DNA from 2 places in the Micromonospora sp. WMMA1947 genome. Region 1 is predicted to be linked to the other one. Evidence: riboswitches for the same ligand, from Rfam matches in the RefSeq annotation. Region 1 holds a riboswitch; the other holds the start of a gene.

Evidence for each region. A riboswitch is a leader RNA that binds a small molecule or an ion and turns the genes downstream of it on or off. The one in region 1 is predicted to bind thiamine pyrophosphate.
Region 2: another riboswitch for thiamine pyrophosphate. It lies ahead of O7604_RS16335 (ECF transporter S component); the one in region 1 lies ahead of thiE (thiamine phosphate synthase).

Annotation. Positions count from the first base shown of each region.
Region 1 is NZ_CP114909.1:2,686,794-2,691,729, reverse strand. It holds gene thiO (glycine oxidase ThiO) at 1-802, opposite strand, end outside; gene thiE (thiamine phosphate synthase) at 796-1,422, opposite strand; TPP riboswitch at 1,417-1,528, opposite strand; gene O7604_RS13020 (DUF559 domain-containing protein) at 1,647-2,558, shown strand; gene O7604_RS13015 (aldo/keto reductase) at 3,550-4,512, opposite strand; gene O7604_RS13010 (nucleotidyltransferase domain-containing protein) at 4,534-4,936, opposite strand, start outside.
Region 2 is NZ_CP114909.1:3,398,381-3,403,316, forward strand. It holds gene O7604_RS16330 (ABC transporter ATP-binding protein) at 1-1,260, opposite strand, end outside; gene O7604_RS16335 (ECF transporter S component) at 1,373-1,963, opposite strand; TPP riboswitch at 2,039-2,145, opposite strand; gene O7604_RS16340 (alpha/beta hydrolase) at 2,222-3,058, shown strand; gene O7604_RS16345 (SIS domain-containing protein) at 3,055-3,804, shown strand; gene O7604_RS16350 (DUF6328 family protein) at 3,896-4,396, shown strand; gene O7604_RS16355 (acyl-CoA dehydrogenase family protein) at 4,505-4,936, shown strand, end outside.

The DNA of each region.
Region 1 (4,936 bases):
CCGTCGCCCCGACCACGACCTCACCGCTGTCCCGGGGCACCAGGTAGACCGACTCGCTGTCCGCGTACCCCCGGATCACGTGCCGGAAGCCCGGCGGACCGTCACCGGGTGCGCGCAGCCGCAGCACCTGGCCCTTGACCGGCCGGACCGGCAGGCCGGTCAGCGCCGCCGCGCCGCAGCCCGCCGCGACCACCGTGACCCGCGCGTCCACCTCGGACAACGCGCCGACGCGGGCCGGACGCAGCTCCACACCGGCGCGTTCGGCGGCCGTGCGCAACGCGACGACCAGCCGCCGCGGATCGACCTGGTGGTCACCGGGCGCGACAGCGCCGCCGCGCACGCGCGGCGCCAGCGCCGGCTCGCGACCGCGCAGCTCCGAGGGACGCAACGGCGTGATCGGCAGTCCCAACCCCTGCTGGTACGACCACAGCCGCCTCGCCTCGGCCAGGTCGTCGGCGGTGAGCCCGACGACGAGCGTGCCCTCGGTGGAGTAGCCGATGTCGACGCCGCTCGCCTCGGTCAGCTCAGCCGCGAAGCCGGGCCAGCGGGCGGCGGACTCGACGAGAAGCGCGGTGAGTTCGTGCTCACCGAAGTACGCCTCGGCGACCGGCGACAGCATCCCGGCGGCCACCGACGAGGCGCCCGACCCGGGCCGGTCGTCGTGCACCACCACGCGCAGTCCGCGCTGCGCGCACCGCCACGCGATCGCCCACCCGATCGGCCCGCCCCCCACCACCGCCACCTCGGTAAGGAAGGGCCCCCTGTTAACGCCTCCGGTAGAGGAAGGGTCCCTTGTTAACACGTCAGCGCCCGCATCAGCTCGGCGGTGGCGTGCGCCGGATCGACGGCCGCGCTGAGCGCGCCGACCACCGCCACCCCGTACGCACCGGCCGCCCGCAACGCCGGCACGGTCGCGGCGGTCACCCCGCCGATCGCGATCACCGGCACGGACACCGCCTCGGCGACCGCGCGTATCCCCTCGGGGCCGATCGGTCCCGGCAGGCCGGACTTGGTGGTGGTGACGTGGCACGGGCCCACGCCCAGGTAGGTGGCCCCGGCGTCCACTGCGGCACGGGCGGTCACCGGCTCGCGGGCCGTCGCGCCGAGCACGGCGTCCGGGCCGAGCACGCGGCGCGCGGCGGGCACCGGCAGGTCGTCGGCGCCGACATGGCCCCCGGCCGCGCCCACCGCGAGCGCCACGTGCAACCGGTCGTTGACCAGGCACCGCGCCCCATACGCCCGGCAGGCGTCGACCACCAGCCGGGCCAGCTCGTACGCCTCCCGGTCGGTCGCGTCGTCCTCCACGCGCACCTGCACGACGAGGTCGGCGCCGGCTACCGGCAGGGCGGCGCGCAGCACGGCGAGCGGGTCACGCCCCGGCCGGGTGTCGGTGATGAGATGCAGTCGTCCCAGGGACAGCACGGCAACGCTCCTCCCTGCGCCGGCATTACCCGGATCAGGTTCGACGGTCGGGGGCTCCCAGCCCCCCTCTCAGCCCGGTCCGCACCGGGCTCCCGTGGGTCACTTGCGGCCTACCGTACGACGCCTCCCGCCCGTACGGAAGCCCGGGAGAGGTTTTTCCCAGGAACCAGCCGTCCGGCGGATCGGGGCAGTGGGTGACCGTCTCGTCACGACACGCTGCTGGGATGTCCGTTCCCGCCCGTGTCCCGCGCCGCCTGGCGACCCTGCCGTTCCGGGGCGGCCGCGCCGTGTCCGAAGGGCTGCTCACCTGGACGATGCTGCGCGGGCCGACGTGGATCCGCCTGCTCCCGGACGTGTACGTGCATCGGGACGGACACCGCGCCGACGACCACCGGATGTGGTGCGAGGCGGTGGCGTTGCGCCTGCCGCCGGTTGCCGTGCTGGCAGGAAGCAGCGCCGCCTGGTTGTTCGGCGCGGACGTGCTCCCCCGCGACGCGCCGGTCACCGTGCTGCTGCCGACCGCTGCTCGACTACGACCGCACCCACGGTTGCGGGTGGTCCGGTCGCCCCTGCCGGAGCGGGACCGCACCTTCTTCGGCGGGCTGCCGGTCACCACCCCGCTACGTACCGCGTTCGACCTGGGCCGGCAGGGCTCACTCGCCGAGGCGCTGGTCGCCGTCGACGCGCTGCTGCGTCGCCGGGTCGTGAAGCTGCCCGCACTGCGGGCCTACGCCGCCGACCGGTCGGGTTGGCCGGGCGCTCCGCTGCTGCGCGAGGTACTGGCGATGGCCGAGCCGTTGAGCGAGTCTCCGATGGAGACGCGACTGCGGCTGCTCCTCCTCGACGCCGGTCTCGGCCCGCTCACTGCCCAGCACGAGGTGCGCGCCGGCGGACGCTTCGTGGCCCGGGTGGACCTGGCCTGGCCGGCTCTCCGCCTCGCGGTCGAGTACGACGGCGACCACCACCGGGAACGGGCTCACTTCCGGCGGGACGTGGCGCGACTGAACGCGCTCCGCGCGGCCGGGTGGGTCGTGCTCCGGTTCACCGCCGACGACGTGCTGCGCCGTCCCGACGCCACAGTCGCCCTGGTACGCCAGGCCCTGGCCGAACGTCGCGCCACCGCAGCAAACCACTGACCCGCACCCCGCCGCCCGCCGCGCCCGCGCCCGCGCCCGCGCCCGCCGCACCCTGCCACGCCTCTGGTCCGCACCCCCGCCGCGCCCGCAGCCCGCAGCCCGCAGCCCGCAGCCCGCAGCCCGCAGCCCGCAGCCCGCAGCCCGCAGCTACGAGTCTCGCCCCGCCGCGCGCCGGCCCGGCCACCGCCACCCGGCGCCTGACCCGTGGTGCCTGACCTGGCCGAGCCGAGCCAGGCTGGGCCGAGCCGAGCCGAGCCGGGCCGAGCCGAGCCGAGCCGAGCCGAGCCGGGCCGCCCGAGACACCACGGGCGTCAGGAGGCCGCCGCAGACACCTATGGCGTTCCACTCGCGACTGAATCTGGCGACGAGTGGAACGCCATGGGTGTCTCAAGGCCCTTTTGACACCCATACCGTTCCAGCCATCGTGAGCGCTGCCTGCGAGTGGAACGCCATGGGTGCCTCCGCGCGCGGGCGGGGCCCGGTGGGCGCACCCCGCCGCGCGGAGCAAGCCCCGACGGTTGCACGCCGACGAGCGGGCGCACCTGCGATGGCGGGCGGACCGAACACCTGTGGACCGAAGGCGCGGACGGACACCACGCGCGGACGGGCCGCGCGGACGGGCCGATCGAGCGAGCTGGCCCCACGCACGGGCAGGCCCGACGCACGGGCGGGACGCACGGGCGGGACCCAAGCGCGAGCGGACCAACGCGCGGACAGGATGCACGGGCGGGATCCGACGCGCGGGCGGACCGAACGCGAGCGCACGGGCGGACCTAAGCGCGGGCGGACCCAACGCGCGGGCACACGGGCGGACCTAAGCGCGGGCGGGCCCAACGCACGGACCGGACGCACGGGCGGACGGACCCGAGCGCGAGCGGACCCAACGCGCGGACCGGACGCACGGGCGGGGCCCGAGCGCGAGCGGACCCAACGCTCGGGCACACGGGCGGACCCGACGCGCGGGCGGGCGCGTCGGCACCGGCGGGGACGGTCAGAGGATGGCGTCCAAGGCGTCCAGGTCCTCGTCGCTGGGCTGCCACGTCCCCGCTTCGGCGTTCGCCTTCACCTGCTCGGCAGTGGTCGCGCCGGCGATCACGGACGTCACGGCGGGACGGGCCGCCAGGCCGCCGATGGCCACCTGGAGCATGCTGATCCCGCGCTCTGCCGCGTACGCCTCGATCGCCTCGATGACGTCCCAGCGCGCGGCAGCCAGCCGCTCGGCGTACCGGCCGCCACCGGCGAGGCGGCTGCCCTCCGGGGGTGCCTCGCCGCGCTTGTACTTGCCGGTGAGCAGCCCGTTGGCGAGCGGGAAGAACGGCAGCATGCCGAGGCCGAACCGCTCGCAGGCCGGGATCACCTCGTCCTCCACCCCGCGCTCCACCAGCGAGTAGTGGTTCTGCGCGGAGATGAACCGGGTACGGCCCTGCGACGACGCGGTCCAGTCGGCGTCGGCGATCTGCCACCCGGCGAAGTTGGAGTTGCCCAGGTAGCGCACCTTGCCGGCGGTCACCAGGTCGTCCAGCGCGGCGAGCGTCTCGTCGATCGGGGTGCCCGGGTCGGGCTCGTGCATCTGGTACAGGTCGATGTGGTCGGTGCCGAGCCGGCGCAGCGACGCCTCGACGGCGCGGGCGATGTAGCGGCGGGCGCCCCGGGCGCCGTGGTCGGGCCCGTTCGCGCCGTGCATGTCCATGCCGAACTTGGTGGCCACCACCACGTCGTCGCGGCGGCCCTTGAGCGCCTGGCCGAGCAGTTCCTCGGAGGCGCCCTGCGGCTCGCCGTAGATGTCGGCGGTGTCGAAGAAGTTGATCCCGGCGTCGAGCGCGGCGTCCACCACCGCGCGGGTGCCGTCGAGGTCGAGTTTGCGGCCGAAGTTGTTGCAGCCGATACCGACCACGGACACCACGAGCCCGGAGTCGCCCAGCCGGCGATAGGTCATCTCACTCACGAGATCCACCCTATGCCCGCTGCCCGGGGGTCACCCGGGCAGCGGGAGCACCTCGGCGGCCAGCGTCCGGGCAGCGGCGATCGTCGCCGCCAGCTCGGACGGGGTACGCCCCACCGCGCCCAGCAGTGCCTGCGCCCGCCCGGCGAAGTGCGGCGGCGCACCCGGCAGACGCCCGGCGGAGGCGATCATGCCCTTCTCGTTGACAAGCCACCGTCCGGCCCGGCCGTGCAGCGCGTGGACCAGCACCCCGACCACCCGGAACAGGCAGCCGGCCACATAGCCGGCGTCGCCCCCGGCCGTGCCCTTCGCGGCGCCGTCGAGCAGCAGCCCGGTCTCCCAGCCGGCCGCGACCAGCGCGGCGCCGAGCGCGGGCGGGTAGTCGACGGTCTCGGCCCGCAGCGCGGTCAGCTCGCCGGTCGGGTCGCCGAGCACC
Region 2 (4,936 bases), 710 kb from region 1:
GTCGCAGATCAGCAGGCGGGGCGCGGTGGCCAGCGCCGTCGCCACGCTCAGCCGCCGCGCCTCGCCACCCGAGAGGGTGTACGGGTTGGCGCCCGCCAGCCGGTCCAGCCGCAACCGCTGCAACAGCTCGTCCACGGTGGCGGTGACCGCCGGCTCGGCCCGGCCGATGCGGCGCGGGCCGAGCGCCAGCTCGTCGCGGACCGTGGCGGTGACGAACTGGTGCTCCGGGTCCTGGAACACCGAACCGATCCGGCGGACCAGAGCGGGTGCCCGCCAGCGGTGCGGGGGAGTGCGCGCGTCCCGCCCGGCGAGTTCGGCGGACGCGGTGACGGCCCCCGCTCCGGGTTTCAGCAGGCCGCCCAGGAGCAGCGCCAGTGTGGACTTGCCGGCCCCGTTGGGGCCGAGGACGGCGAGCGCCTCGCCGGCGCGTACCCGAAGATCGGTGGGGTTCAGCCGGGGCGGGAGGCCGAGCCGCTCCGCGGTGAGCAGCACGTCGCCGGGCGGCGTGGTGGCGTGCCGGGGTGGCGCGACGTGGCCGGGTACCCAGACCCCGGCGGCGGCCAGCGCGTCGCCGTGCGCGGCGAAGACCGCCTCGGGCGGCCCGTCGGCGCGGACGCCGCCGCCGGGTTCCAGCACCACGACGCGGTCGACCAGCGGCAGCGCCTCGGTGACCCGGTGCTCGACCAGGATCATCGTGGTGTCCGGGTCGAGCGCGTTCGCGACGGCCCGGCGGATCAGGCCGGCGCCGGCCGGGTCGAGGTTGGCGGTGGGCTCGTCGAGCAGCAGCAGTCCGGGGCGCAGCGCGAGCGTGCCGGCCAGGGCCAGCCGCTGCTGCTCCCCGCCGCTGAGCGCGGCGGTCGGGCGGTCCCGGGGGTACGGGAAGCCGACCCGGTGCAGCGCCTCGTCGACGCGGGACCAGATCTCGCCGGCCGGTACGCCCCGGTTCTCCAGCCCGAACGCCACGTCGTCGCCGGAGCGGGCCATGACGAGCTGGGTCTGCGGGTCCTGGAACAGGATGCCAACGCGCTCACGCGCCTTGCGCGGGTCCAGCCCGTCGATCTCGACGGTGCCCTCCTGCTCGCCGGAGTCCTCCGGCAGCAGCCCGGCCAGCGCCGCCAGCAACGTGCTCTTACCGGCCCCGGAGGGCCCGAGCAGTAGCACCCGCTCGCCGCTCTCCACACGCAGATCCACTCCGCGCAGAGCCCAGCGCTTGCGTCCTCCGTGCCGCCACCCGAACCCCCGCAGCACCACAGCGCTCACCGCCCACCACCCCCTCTCCCGGCCCAGCCTGCGTGATCAAGGAGTTCGCGTCCGGAGAACCGTGCCCGGCGGACGCAAACTCCTTGATCACCGGGCGGAAGTGGGGAGAGGGCTAGACCAGGGCGCGGTCGCGACCGGCGGGGAAGCGGTCCAGCACGCCGGTGTTCGCCAGCGCGCGGGTGAGGACGTGCGCGCCCAGACCGGCGACGATAGTGGCGCTGACGATAGTGATCAGCGCGTACGGGAGGCGGTAGGAGGCGAAGTCGTACGCCTTGTTCCAGTAGACGAAGTCGAAGATCGCAGCACCGAGGCCGGTCAGCGCACCGGCCAGCACCGCCACCGGCAGGCGGAACGAGCGGTACCGGAACGCGGCGAAGGCCAGCTCGGCGCCGATGCCCTGCATCAGGCCCTGGAGGATCACGATGCTCGCCCACTGGCTGCCCAGCAGGGCGGAGATGATCGCGGCCACCGTCTCGCAGTACAGCGCGGCGCCCGGCTTGCGGATGATCAGGCCGGCGAGCACCGCCGGGATCAGCCACACGCCGTAGAGCACTGCCTGCGCCGGCGGGAAGAACGCGAACGCCGCGTCGGTGGCGCTCCAGAGCAGGCCCCAGGCCCAGAAGACGACGCCGAAGGCGACGGCGATGACCGAGGCGACGACGATGTCGACGGTACGCCAGCGGTTGCTGTCGGTACGGTTCACGATTGGCTCCCAGTTCGTCGAGGTGAACCAGGAGAAGACGCACGCCGCGCCCGGTGGTCACCGGACGGCGACGCGGCTGGAGGTCGACCGAACTCCCTGCGCTGGCATTACCCAGATCAGGTTCGAGGGTCTGCGGGCACCGGCCCGCACTCTCAGCGCTGCGCGCTCCCCTGTCGGATGTGAAGTTGTCTCGTCGCAGACGCTAGCACCGACCACGGCCCGGGGCCCAGCAGGGCGAGTGTCGGTATGGTGGCGATCATGCTGGTGGATGCGCGGGGACTGACGTTCGAGGTACGCGCCGGCGGTCCCGAGGGCGGCGACCCGGTCCTGCTGCTGCACGGCTTCCCGCAGCACTCGGGCGAGTGGGACGCGGTCACGCCCGCGCTGCACGCCGCCGGGCTGCGCACGTACGCGCTCGACCAGCGCGGCTACTCGCCCGGCGCGCGTCCGGCCGACATCGGGGCGTACCGGATTCCGGAGCTGGTGGCCGACGCGGCGGCCGTGCTCGACGCGCTCGGGGTGACCCGCGCCCACGTGGTCGGCCACGACTGGGGCGCCATCGTGGCGTGGGGCCTGGCGGCGGCGCACCCGGACCGGGTGCGGACGCTGACCGCGGTGTCGGTGCCGCATCCGGCGGCGATGGGCCACGCGCTCGCCACCGACCCCCGGCAGAAGGTCAAGTCCGCCTACATCGCGTTGTTCCGCAAGCCCGGTACGGCGGAGAAGGTGCTGCTGGCGTGGAACGGCGCCACGCTGCGCAAGCTGCTGAGCGGCGTGGGCGACGCCGGTACGGTGGCGCGCTACGCCGAGCCGATGCGCGAGCCGGGCGCCTTGACGGCGGCGCTGAACTGGTATCGCGCGATGACCGGTGCGGACATGAAGGCGGTCGCCCCGGTCGGGGTGCCCACCACGTTCGTGTGGAGCGACAAGGACGTGGCGATCGGCCGGACGGCCGCGCAGGCGTGCGCCGCGCGCGTCACCGGTGACTACCGGTTCGTGACGCTGTCCGGCGTCAGCCACTGGATTCCGGACGAGGCGCCCGGCCCGCTGGCCGAGGCGATCCTCGCCCGTTGCACAGGAACGGAGGAGGCATGACGGTGAGCGCCGACGCGTACCTGGCGGTGGTGACCGAGACGATCGGCCGGGTGGCCGCCGCGCAGCGGCAGAACGTGGCCGACGCGGCCGACCTGATCGCGGCCGCGCTGCGCGCCGACGGTGTGGTGCACGCGTTCGGCACCGGGCACTCCGAGGCGCTGGCCATGGAGATCGCCGGGCGGGCCGGCGGCCTGGTGCCCACCAACCGGATCGCGTTGCGGGACCTGGTGCTGATCGGCGGCGACCCGGCCGACGTGCTCGGCCCGAAGCTGGAACGCGATCCGGCCGTGGCGCACCGCCTCTACGAGCTGGCGCCGATCCGGCCGCAGGACGTGTTCGTGCTGGCCTCGAACTCGGGCGTGAACGGGGCGATGGTCGAGTTCGCGTCCATCGTGAAGGAACGCGGGCACGGCCTGGTGGCGATCACCTCGGCGCAGCACTCGGCCCGGATGACCTCGCGGCACCCGTCCGGCCGCAAGCTCGCCGACTTCGCCGACGTGGTGCTGGACAACGGAGCCCCGTACGGCGACGCGACGTTGCCGCTTCCGGGTGGCGGCGCGGTCGGCGCGGTCTCCTCGATCACCGCGGCGCTGCTCGCGCAGCAGATCGTCACCGAGGTGGTGGCCCGGCTGGTCGCGGCGGGGCAGCGCCCGCCGGTCTACCTGTCCGCGAACATCACCGGCGGCGACGAGCACAACGCCGAGCTGGAGGCACGGTACGCGGGCCGGATCCGCAGGGGTTCCTGAACCGGTTTCGTGATCGCCCGTACGGGGCACAGGCGGTGCTGCCGGTGGGCGTTCACCCGCCGGCCGTGCCGTCTCCCGGGGAGGTCCGCGAGTGTCCAAGGAATCCGAGAAGCAGCGCTGGCAGCGCAACTTCGCCGATCTGTTGCAGGAGCTGCGGGTCGCGCAGACAGGCGTGCAGATCCTCTTCGCCTTCCTGCTGACGCTGCCGTTCAGCAACGGGTTCGGCCGGACCACGGAGTTCCAGCGCGACGTCTACATCCTGGCGCTGCTGACCGCCGCCGCGTCCGCCGCGATGATCATCTCTCCGGTCGCGTTCCACCGGGCGTTGTTCCGGCAGGGCCGCAAGCCGGAGCTGGTCCGCTTCGCCCACCGGATGGCCACCGGCGGCCTGTTCTTCATGCTGATCGCGATGGTCAGCTCGGTCCTGCTGGTCACCGACTTCGTGCTGGACCGGCCGATCGCGTTCCTGCTCAGCACGCTCACCGGCCTGTGGTTCCTGACCTTCTGGGCGATCCTGCCGTTCAGCCGGCGCAACTGGGGTGAGGACGACATCGACGACGAGGACGACAGCCCGCAGTCGCTGACCGACTGACGGTCCGCCAAATCGGACGTGCACGCAACGCTACCCCTGGGTAACACCCGGGGGTAGCGTCGTTTTCGTCGCACGCGTCGACGCAGCCGGACCGACGAGGAGGCAGCCGTGACCACGACACAGAACAGCCGGCCCGAGTCACCCGACGGTGCGGGGCCGCTTCCCACCGAGGCGGGCCAGGTCTCCGAGAAGGAGGCCCGCCAGGTCGCCGAGGCGGCCCGCGAGTCGGCCTGGGACCGGCCCAGCTTCGGCAAGGAACTGTTCCTCGGCCGCTTCCGGCTCGACCTGATCGACCCGTGGCCCCGCCCCGACCCGGCCGAGGTGGCCCGCGCGGACGAGTTCCTCGGCGCGCTGCGCGCGTATCTGACGTCCGAGGTGGACGGTGAGGCGATCGAGCGGGACGCGCGCATCCCCGACGAGGTGTTCCACGGCCTGGCCGGGCTCGGCACGTTCGGCATGAAGATCGACCGGAAGTACGGCGGGCTCGGCCTGAGCAACCTGCACTACTGCCGGGCGCTGATGCTCGTCGGCTCGGTGAAC